Linked DNA regions of Haloferula helveola. The protein of the gene in region 3 binds, or shares a complex with, the protein of the main gene of each other region. Links are inferred from orthologs where the notes say so. Each region holds a gene or a part of one and is shown on either strand. Other genes may lie near its edges.

The links.
Region 1: the proteins of HAHE_RS02165 (region 3) and HAHE_RS19395 are in contact, whole or in part, in a cryo-EM structure (PDB 6KHJ), measured with the Thermosynechococcus vestitus proteins. The link is inferred for Haloferula helveola from one-to-one orthologs. Residues at the interface, in WP_126986108.1 of Thermosynechococcus vestitus: Gly6, Tyr7, Glu8, Tyr9, Phe10, Gly12, Phe13, Leu14, Ile16, Cys17, Ser18, Pro21, Ala24, Leu25, Ala27, Ser28, Leu31, Arg32, Pro33, Ser35, Arg40, Leu41, Thr42, Thr43, Tyr44, Glu45, Ile51, Gly53, Ala54, Trp55; in WP_126985484.1 of Thermosynechococcus vestitus: Gln8, Lys26, Trp29, Leu30, Pro33, Met34, Met37, Leu38, Leu83, Ile84, Phe85, Lys86, Glu87, Asp88, Val89, Leu90, Pro91, Ala92, Thr100, Ala104, Val107, Ile108, Phe111, Leu112, Tyr114, Ile115, Ile125, Ser126, Leu128, Phe133.
Region 2: the proteins of HAHE_RS02165 (region 3) and nuoD are in contact, whole or in part, in a cryo-EM structure (PDB 6ZJN), measured with the Thermus thermophilus proteins. The link is inferred for Haloferula helveola from one-to-one orthologs. Residues at the interface, in WP_096411116.1 of Thermus thermophilus: Glu45, Ser46, Asn48, Pro50, Ala51, Gly52, Glu53; in WP_223903221.1 of Thermus thermophilus: Met26, Thr27, Asn29, Gly31, Pro32, His34.

Annotation. Positions count from the first base shown.
Region 1 is NZ_AP024702.1:5,114,005-5,117,064, reverse strand. What follows is about bases 128-3,035. They hold HAHE_RS19395 (complex I subunit 1 family protein), read right to left. Parts: upstream 2,268-3,035; coding sequence 987-2,267; downstream 128-986. Other genes in these bases: HAHE_RS19390 (molybdopterin-dependent oxidoreductase), read right to left, coding at 2,290-3,035; HAHE_RS19400 (NADH-quinone oxidoreductase subunit I), read right to left, coding at 411-977; HAHE_RS19405 (NADH-quinone oxidoreductase subunit J), read right to left, coding at 128-401. In the rest of the region: more of HAHE_RS19405, read right to left, coding at 1-127; more of HAHE_RS19390, read right to left, coding at 3,036-3,060. UniProt on the Escherichia coli protein: NDH-1 shuttles electrons from NADH, via FMN and iron-sulfur (Fe-S) centers, to quinones in the respiratory chain. The immediate electron acceptor for the enzyme in this species is believed to be ubiquinone.
Region 2 is NZ_AP024702.1:5,154,521-5,157,653, reverse strand. The notes cover bases 46-3,026. They hold nuoD (NADH dehydrogenase (quinone) subunit D), read right to left. Parts: upstream 2,171-3,026; coding sequence 920-2,170; downstream 46-919. Other genes in these bases: HAHE_RS19590 (hypothetical protein), read right to left, coding at 2,299-2,982; HAHE_RS19600 (thioredoxin-like domain-containing protein), read right to left, coding at 214-900; HAHE_RS19605 (NAD(P)H-dependent oxidoreductase subunit E), read right to left, coding at 46-188. Outside these bases: more of HAHE_RS19605, read right to left, coding at 1-45; protein translocase subunit SecD, read right to left, coding at 3,059-3,133.
Region 3 is NZ_AP024702.1:648,949-651,798, reverse strand. Bases 1-2,698 are described here. They hold HAHE_RS02165 (NADH-quinone oxidoreductase subunit A), read right to left. Parts: upstream 1,715-2,698; coding sequence 1,286-1,714; downstream 1-1,285. Other genes in these bases: ruvA (Holliday junction branch migration protein RuvA), read left to right, coding at 2,341-2,698; HAHE_RS02160 (hypothetical protein), read right to left, coding at 1,850-2,161; gyrA (DNA gyrase subunit A), read left to right, coding at 1-1,157. In the rest of the region: more of ruvA, read left to right, coding at 2,699-2,850. UniProt on the Escherichia coli protein: NDH-1 shuttles electrons from NADH, via FMN and iron-sulfur (Fe-S) centers, to quinones in the respiratory chain. The immediate electron acceptor for the enzyme in this species is believed to be ubiquinone.

The DNA.
Region 1 (3,060 bases), 4.5 Mb from region 3 along the record:
CCGGGGCTTCTCTCGGTATATTCGGCGGCGCCGGCGGCCAGATCGAGAGGCTGTGACTTGGTGTCGGGCGTGTTTCCGAGCACACCCAGAAGCTGGATGGTGAAAGCCAGGACGATCCCGAGGCCCCCGACGATCGGCACGACTTTCGGCGTCCGCTTCTCCTCGGTCTTGAGATCAAGGAGCATGATGATGAACAGGAACAGCACCATGATCGCACCGGCGTAGACGAGGATCTGGATGATCCCGACGAAGTAGGCGTTGAGGCCGATGAAGAGGCCGGCGAGGCCGACGAACGAGGCGACCATCGAAAGCGCGGCCGCCACCGGGTTGCGCAGCGAGATCACGGCGAGCCCGCCGACGAGCATCAGCACCGCGAAGAACCAGAATAGGGCGAGGGGCATCGTGACAGGTTACTTGAGCTCGTTCCACTTGTTCACGAGGCCGACGCGCTTGCCGCCGATCTCGTACAGGCGCTCCTTGTCGTGCACCATCTGCTCCCGGCTCAGGCCGGTGATCGCGTAATCCTTGCGAAGGTAAATGGCCTGCTCGGGGCAGACTTCCTCGCACATGCCGCAGTAGATGCAGCGGATCATGTCGATCTCGAATTCCTTCGGCCGCTTCTCGACCTTCGCCCAAGGATCATCCGAGGGAATCTCGCCCGGCGTGATCTTGATCGCCTTGGGCGGGCAAATGAACTCGCAGAGCTGGCAGGAAACGCAGCGCTCGCGATCCTGCTCGTCGGTCACCAGCGCCGGAGCGCCACGGTAATACTCCGGCAGCTGGTCGTCCCACTTCTGCTCGGGATACTGCATGGTGGCACCGAGTCCGGACGACTTCAGCTCGTCGCTTCCGCGGGTCTTGCCACGCAGCGAGTCAAAGGCGTGCTTCATGGTGATCAGGAAACCCTTGAAGATGGCTCCCAGATACAGCTTCTCGCCGGCGGCGAGATCGGGGCGTTTGAGTTTAACGACTGCCATGAAATTCGATCAGTTCTGGCCGAGCAGGCCGCGGTTCGGCTGGGCCTTCGGTTCGGACACCTTGAGAACCCAGATGAGGGCACCGCTGACGACGGCCAACAGGACCGCACCGATGATGGTGGTGAGAATCCCGAGACTCGGGGCGGCAATGACCAGAGCAGCGATGAACACGTTGATCAGGGCGGCTTCGAAGAAGATCACCCAGCCAAGGCGCATGAGCTGGTCATATCGGAAACGGGGGACCGTCCAGCGGACGAGGATGAAGAACAGAATGAAGGCGACCAGCTTCGTCAGGAAGACCCCCATGTGCACCAGGCCTGAGAACCAGAGCCAGTTGCCTTCGCCGTCCATCAGGAGCTTCTCATCGAGCGTGAATCCGAGCGACCAGCCACCGAGGAACATCGTCACGATCAGCGCCGAGCCGATGACCATCGCGGCGTATTCACCCATGAAGAACATCGCGAACTTCATCGAGGAGTACTCGGTGTGGTAGCCACCCACGAGCTCGGTCTCGCACTCGGGGAGGTCGAAGGGCATGCGGTTGGTTTCCGCGAAGATCGAAATGGTAAAGATCAGGAAGGCGACCGTCGCCGGAATCCAGAAGATCCATGCCGAGAAGTCACCGCCGTTATTCCAAGGAGCCGAGTCGCCCCAGAGCGGCAGCAGCAGCCAGCCGTTCAACGCCTGGTGCTCGACGATGTTCGACAGGTTGAGTTCTCCGTACCAGAGCAGCACCGGGATGATCGAGAGGCCGAGCGAGATCTCGTAGGAGATCATCTGCGCCGTCGAGCGCACCCCGCCGACGAAGGGATACTTCGAGTTGGAGGACCAACCGGCCAGTGTGATGCCGTAGACGGCCAGGGAGGATACCGCGAAGACGAAGAGCGGACCGACATCAAGATCGGCGATCACCATCTTGTACTGCTCGCCGTTGATCGTGATCGGCGAACCGAAGGGAACCACGCAGACGGTAACCAGCGATGGAATGATCGTGAGCGCCGGGGCCATCCAGTAGAAGGCCTTGCGCACATGGACCGGCGTGAAGTCCTCCTTGAGGAAGAGCTTGATGCCGTCGGCCACAGGCTGGACCAACCCGAACAGCGAGAAGTCCTTCTTCGCTCCGAACAGGGTAAGCGGAATCCCGACACGGTTCGGTCCCACACGGTCCTGGATGATCGCCGAAAACCGTCGCTCGAAGTAGACGGAAATCGGAACCAAGGGTAGCACGACCATGAAGGTCAGGCCGATGACCTTGGCGAGGATGATGATGATATCGGTAAGCAGGTCCATGCGTTCGCGATGGGGAAGGGGGTCAGCCGACGATCTCGCCCGCGGCCTTGCGGGCCTTCTCGTTCTCAAGCAGCGGGATCGTCACGCCGGTCTCGACGAGCGGCAGTCCGAGGTCGCCGATCTTCGACAGGTTCAAGCCCTCGAACTCGGTGATCGAGGCGGCCATGTCCTTGAAGATGTCCTCGATCAGGTGAGGGAAGTCTGGGCTCGTGGTGGCGACGCCATCGAGCAGGCCGATCATGTCACGCAGGATCTCCCAGTCGTCCCGCGCTTGGCCGTGCGGTTCGACCGCGCGGTTGAGGCGCTGGAGGCGACCGGTGACGTTGATCATCGAGCCACGCTTCTCGGCGAAGGCGGCACCCGGCAGAACGACGTCGCTGGCGCTGGCCGTGGGACCCGCGAGCAGCACGCTCGAAGCGAGGAACTCAAGCTTGCCAAGATCCTCATCGGTGAAGTCGGCCTCGGCGGTGAGTTCCTCACCGAGCACAAGCAGGCGCTTGATCTTTCCTTCCCGGATCGAGTCGCGGATTTCGCCGAGCCGGAAACCCGGATCCTCGCGACGCCAGACCACCCGCACGCCCTGCGTGTTCGGATTGCGGTCGGCGCTGATCAGCTTGCCGTCGCTTTCACCCATCCGCGGCACCACCGTGAGGTGCTCGGTGCCGAGCGAGTCGGCCAGGGCCTTGACCAGGAAAAGCTCCTCATTGGTCATCCGTGCCGAGGCGATGATCGCAAGCTCGGAAGCTTCACAGCCTTTCAGACCATCAACGGTCTTCCGGACCGCCTCGGACCA
Region 2 (3,133 bases), 4.5 Mb from region 3 along the record:
AAACCGTGGTGGTGCTGGATGTAGTGGAGGATGGGCAGCACTGCCGATCGCTTCTGGTCATCGGGGAATTGCGCCAGCCGTTTTGCGGCCTCGGCCTCAAGTCCCTCGCTTGCTGCGAAGGGAGGGAAATGCTTGGTGCCGGGTGTTTCCGGCGACGCGGTGTTCTCTTCGAGAATGGACGATGACATGACGGTGATTGGCGGGCGGGCGGGGCTACTTCAGCAACGAGCCGAGGTGCTGCATCACCACGGTCGGCCCCATGTAGTTTTTGCCCTCGTAGCTGGACTTGATGATATTCCCTTCGAGGTCGGTAAGGACGAGATTGGGGATGCCGCCACCAGGGTGCTTGAACTTCGAACGGAAGCTGCCGACCTTCGAGAGCTTCAGATGCGGCCACGCCATCTTCTTGCTCGTGGCATACTTCGTCATCGATGCCTCGTCCCGGTCGGAAGTGACGAGAATGATCTCGAACTCGTCGCTTTTCTTCTCGTCGTAGAACTGCACCAGCGACGGGGTGAATCGTTGGCAGGGCCCGCACCACGAGGCGGTGTAGTAGAAAAGATAGTACTTCGTCGGCTTCGTGGCGTCCTCACACGGAGCGAGCTTATCGCCATCGAGACGGAGCAGGTTTCCCTCGAGCGTTTCGTCGAACACGCTCTTCGGCGCATTGGGATCCACCCACTCGCCGAGCCGCTCCGCGCTCTCGTCGGACAGTTGGGAGGCCTTGAGCCGGGCGGTCTTACCGTTGTTCAGACGGAAAACGCCAACCTTCTCGCCGCCTTCCTCGACGACTTCGACAAGGGTCATGTTGGCCGTGCGGCCGTCAGCACTGGTCCAGGTTTCGGCCGATACAGCCAAAGAGCTGGCGAAAAGAAAGGCGAGGATGGGGTACGTTTTCATGTCACGACAGATAGCGGCGTCAGCGGTCGCATTCGCCCATCACAAAGTCGAGAGAGCCCAATATGGCGGGAATGTCAGAAACCATGTGCCCCGGGAGCAGCTTCGAGCAGATCGACAGGTTGCAGAAGGAGGGGCTGCGGATCTTCAGGCGGTTCGGAACTCCGCCCCCGGTGGAATGGATGTAGAAACCGAGCTCGCCCTTGGGATTCTCGGCACCGAAATAGACTTCGCCCGCCGGGGCGTCGATGCCCTGGGTGGCGACAATGAAGTGGTGGATCAACTCCTCCATCGACATCAACACGCGCTCCTTCTCAGGCAGCATGCCCTTGGTGTGGGCCAGATTGACCGGACCGTCGGGCATCGTGTCGAGAACCTGGCGGCAGATCCGGATCGATTGCCGCATTTCCTCCATCCGGACGTGGTAGCGGGAGTAGCAATCGCCCTCTTCGGCGATCGGCACATCAAAATCGTAGTTCTCGTAGCCAAGATACGGATTGTCCTTCCGCAGGTCGCGGGCGACGCCTGAGCCACGCAGGTTCGGGCCGGTGATCCCCCATGACACGGCGTCCTTGGCCGGGATCACGCCGATGTTGGCCATCCGCTCGATGAAAATCCGGTTTTTGTCGAGCAGCTTGCCAACCTCGTCGATCGTCACCGAGCACTCGTCGAGGAACTTGCGCACGGATGCCTCGAAACCGTCGGGCATGTCGCGCAGCTGTCCACCGACGCGGGTGTAGGAAGTGGTGAAGCGGGCGCCGGTAAGCTGCTCGCAGAGATTGTAGACCTTTTCGCGCTCGGTGAAGGTGTAGAGGAAGACGGTCATCGCGCCGACGTCCATCGCGCAGACTCCGACCCCAAGCATGTGCGAGGAGATCCGGGCCAGCTCGCAGCAAAGGACCCGCAAGGCCTGACCGCGGGGCGGGAGCTCCCATCCCATCAGCTTCTCGACCGCGCAAGCGTAGGCGACATTGTTCGCCAAGGGCGCGAGATAGTCCAGCCGGTCGGTGTAGGGCACGAACTGGTTGTAGTGCATCGCTTCCGCGATCTTCTCATCGCCGCGGTGCAGGAAGCCGATATCCGGATCCGCCTTCTCGATCACCTCGCCGTCGAGTTCGAGCACGAGCCGCAGCACGCCGTGGGTGGCAGGGTGGGAGGGCCCCATGTTCAGGACCATCTTCTCACCCATCATATCGCTCGTCTCCGCGTGATAATCTGCGGCTTTCGAGGCGACATCCGGCGCCTGATAATCGGTCGTGGAAGAGCTACTCATAAGGATCCCGGCGGGAGAAATGAGGCCCCAAGACCGGGGTCCGGGCAAGGGGTTTGTGAAATTTTTCACAAAGTAGGCCCGAACCGCCCCCGGGAGTCGCCGGAGGCCTGCCAAACCCCGGGCTCCGCTCAGAAATTCACCTCGAACCAGAGCCCGGCGTAGAGACGGGTCGAGGCATCCGAGTCCAGCGCCACGGAGGTGCCGACGAAGGGGGTGAACGCGACGTGGCGGTTGACGCCGTAGGTCCAGCTCAACCGGGCAAAGAGATCATTGGCCCCGCTGCGCCCGTAGAAGCCCGAGGTGCCGCTGATACCGCCCAGAAGGGTGATGAACGAATCGTCTCCCGTGGGTTTCGACCATGCGGCCTCGACTTTGCCATACCAGCCACTCGCCCCACTGTCGTATTGAAAGGCTCCGCCGATCCGCCAGTCGTCGTTCGGATACCAATTGTAGAATGGCCCGACAGCGACACCGTCGTCGAAGATCCGGTGGTCGTAAGATGATAGCGAGAGATCCATGCCGGCGTCCCACGACTCGGCCTCGTAGACGATGCCGAAGAATGCCGAAGCGGCCTCAAAGTCCCCCGAGCCGGTTCCGGTTCCATACCAACCGCCGATCTCGAGCAGCCACTCGTCACTGAGCGCGACCTCCGCTCCGAGTTGGACCTCCACGAGTCCTTGCGAGAGCGAGAACCCTCGGTCGATGAACTCGCTGCGGAAACCGGTAAGGACCTCGATGCCGTAGGTCAGTTCGTCGTCATCTTGGGCAACCGCGGTTGCCGGAAGCAGCAGGAGGGGAAGCAGGCGCCTCATGCCGGAGGATGCTGCGCGATCGGCCTTTCGAGGGAAAGACCGAATCACGCAGGTGTGGGGAGACCGGAAAGCCGGATCAGGTGTTCGCGGCGGTTTCGCCGGCGAGGCTGGCGTCGAGAACCTCGCGACGGAGGTTGCGACCCTTGCCACG
Region 3 (2,850 bases):
AGCTTCTCGAGATCAAAGAGAAGCACGCCACGCCGCGCCGGTGCCCGATCCTTCCGGACGAGGGTGAGATCGCGATTGAGGATCTGATTGCGAACGAGGGCATGATCGTGACCCTCAGCCACCGTGGCTACGTCAAGCGCACGCCCGCCAGCGAGTACCGGGTGCAGGGTCGCGGAGGCAAGGGGGTTCGCGGTATGGAAACGCGGGGTGCTGACGAGGACGACAAGGACTTCGTCGAGCAGCTCTTCTCGGTCCAGGCCCACGATTACCTGATGTTCTTCACCAACACCGGACGGGTGTATGTGGAGCGGGTCTACGAGATTCCCGAGGGATCACGGGCCGCGAAGGGGCGGAGTATCAAGAACGTTCTCAATCTGCAGCCTGAGGAAAGCATCGCGGCGATGCTGCGCCTTGAGCGGACGACGGATGACGATGGCAACGACGTCACCTTCCGTGAGGACGCCGGCTATGTGTTCTTCGCGACGCGCAGCGGCAAGGTGAAGAAGACTCCGCTGAACGACTTCAGGAACTACCGGAAGGACGGGATCATCGCGATCAAGCTGGAGGAGGGCAACGAGTTGATCGGAGTCCGCCTGACCAGCGGCAAGGACGAGGTCGTGCTTGTGACCCGCCAGGGCATGAGCTTGCGCTTTGTCGAGGATCAGGCCCGGCCGATGGGACGGGCGACCGCGGGGGTGACCGGGATCCGTCCGGTCGAGAATGACTACGTCGTCAGCCTGTCCCTCGTTACCGACGACGGCACGCTGCTGGTGGCGTCCGAGAAGGGGATCGGCAAACGCACCCCGTTCGACGAGTACCGCGTCCAGGGCCGCGGAGGCAAAGGCATCATCACGATGAAGGTCGGCGACAAGACCGGCGAGCTTGTCGGCGCGGTGGCCGTGACCAACGAGGACCAGCTGATGCTGATGACCTCGGGTGGCCAGAGTATCCGTATTCGGGTCTCCGAAGTTCGCGAGGCGGGACGGAACACGATGGGCGTGAAGTTGCTGTCGCTGAAGGGTGACGAGAAGCTCCAGGATATCGCCCGGGTGATCCCCGATGAGGACGAGGACGAGGAAGGGGAGTCCGAGGAATCGGAACAACCCGAGGCACCTGAGGCCGGATCGACCGAAGGCGACTCCGCCGACGAAGCTTGATCGCGTTAGACACTGCTCCTGCCTCGATCTAGCCCGCTGAACTGAGAGCGGGCGGATCGGGTAGGGCCGGTGTTCCGGGCCCTTGCCCTAGCGGTTGCCGGAGCGAAAGAAAGAGGATGAAGGTCCGTTCAGGCGGTCGCGCCTTCTTCGACCGCTGCCGCGGCGGGTTCGGTCGCGCCCTTGACCTCCGGCTTCCAGCTGAGCGCGCCCTTTTTCAGCGCGTAGACGTAGGCGAAGGCGAGAATGCCGGCGAATCCGGTCATGCTCACCAAGGCGGTCGCGTTCTGAGCGACGAGATCGCGGAATTGAACCGCCCACGGGTACATGAAGACCACCTCGATGTCGAAAATCACGAACAGCATCGCGACGAGGTAGAACTTCACCGAGAAGCGCGGAGCGCCTTCCCCGATCGGGAGCATGCCGCATTCGTAGGCGGTGTCCTTGGTGTCGTTCCGGCGGGCGGACTTCCCGAGCAGCACGCTGAGGGTGAGCGTGACGGCCGCGAAGCCTGCGGCCACGAGAATCTGGAAGAATACGGGAAGGAACTGGCTGCTCATCGAAGTTTCCGCGCCGTTGATAGGAAGAGCCCGGATGGCTGCCAAGAACGAAAAAGGAGGGTCTGGCCGGGCAAAGAAAAACCCGTGCCGGAACTTCCGGCACGGGTTTCAGGGGAAAGCACAGTGGGTGGGGAATCAATCTTCCTGCTGCTGCTTCGCGAGCCATTCGCTGGAAGCCTCGTGGACTCGATTGGTTCCTTTGTATTCTTTGCCGATTTTCTCGACCAGACCGCGGGTAACGAGGTTCTGGAGCTTCTCGTAGGCACGCAGGCGGAGCATCTCTTCTCCTCCGCTGACGGCGTTACGAAGCTTCAGGTTCTCGAACACACGCTCGAACAGGTCGTTGAAACCGAACACCTTATCTTCCGCGAGGACATTGCAGAGTTCATCCGTAACGTGATCTGGAAGCCGGCGTGAAAACCGGGTGCGTTTCGTGGTGGTTGCCATAGCGGCGGCAGGATAGCAGCAACCTGTAACAAAAGCGACTCAAAAAAAGGTAACGATTAAAAATAGGCCGAAATATTTTGCAATACAAAAATTTAAGACAATTTAAACAATTTTCATCGCTGTTCAAGGGGTGAGGGAAGGGGTTGACGCAGGCGGCGGGCGGCGCAAGCTGCCGCCCCATGATCGTCCGCTTGAGAGGGAAGGTGTGGGAGAGTTATCCGAACCGGTTGGTGGTCGACGCGGGAGGGGTAGGATACGAGGTGCTGGTGCCTTTCTCGAGCATGGACGGGCTCAAGCCGGTTGAGGGGCTCGAGGTCGATTTGCGCACCTACCACCACATTCGGGAGAACGGTCAGCAGCTTTACGGCTTCGCCAACGACGAGGAGCGTGACGTCTTTCTGCTCTTGATCGACCGGGTCAGCGGAATCGGTCCGGCGATCGCGATGGCGGTCCTCAACGGGATGCCGGTCAGCCGTTTCAAGGCCTGCGTGGCGTCCGGAGGGAGCGCCGAGCTGTCGAAGATCAAGGGCTTGGGCAAGAAGACCGCGGAGCGGATCATTCTCGAGCTGAAGGACAAGGTGGGCGTCGCCGAGACCTGGCGGGGTGTGGAGGCCGGTGAGGTGCAGCCGAAGGCGGCCGACGCGGAGCTGGCATTGGTGGCACTGGGCTACAAGCAGGTGGAAGCCCGT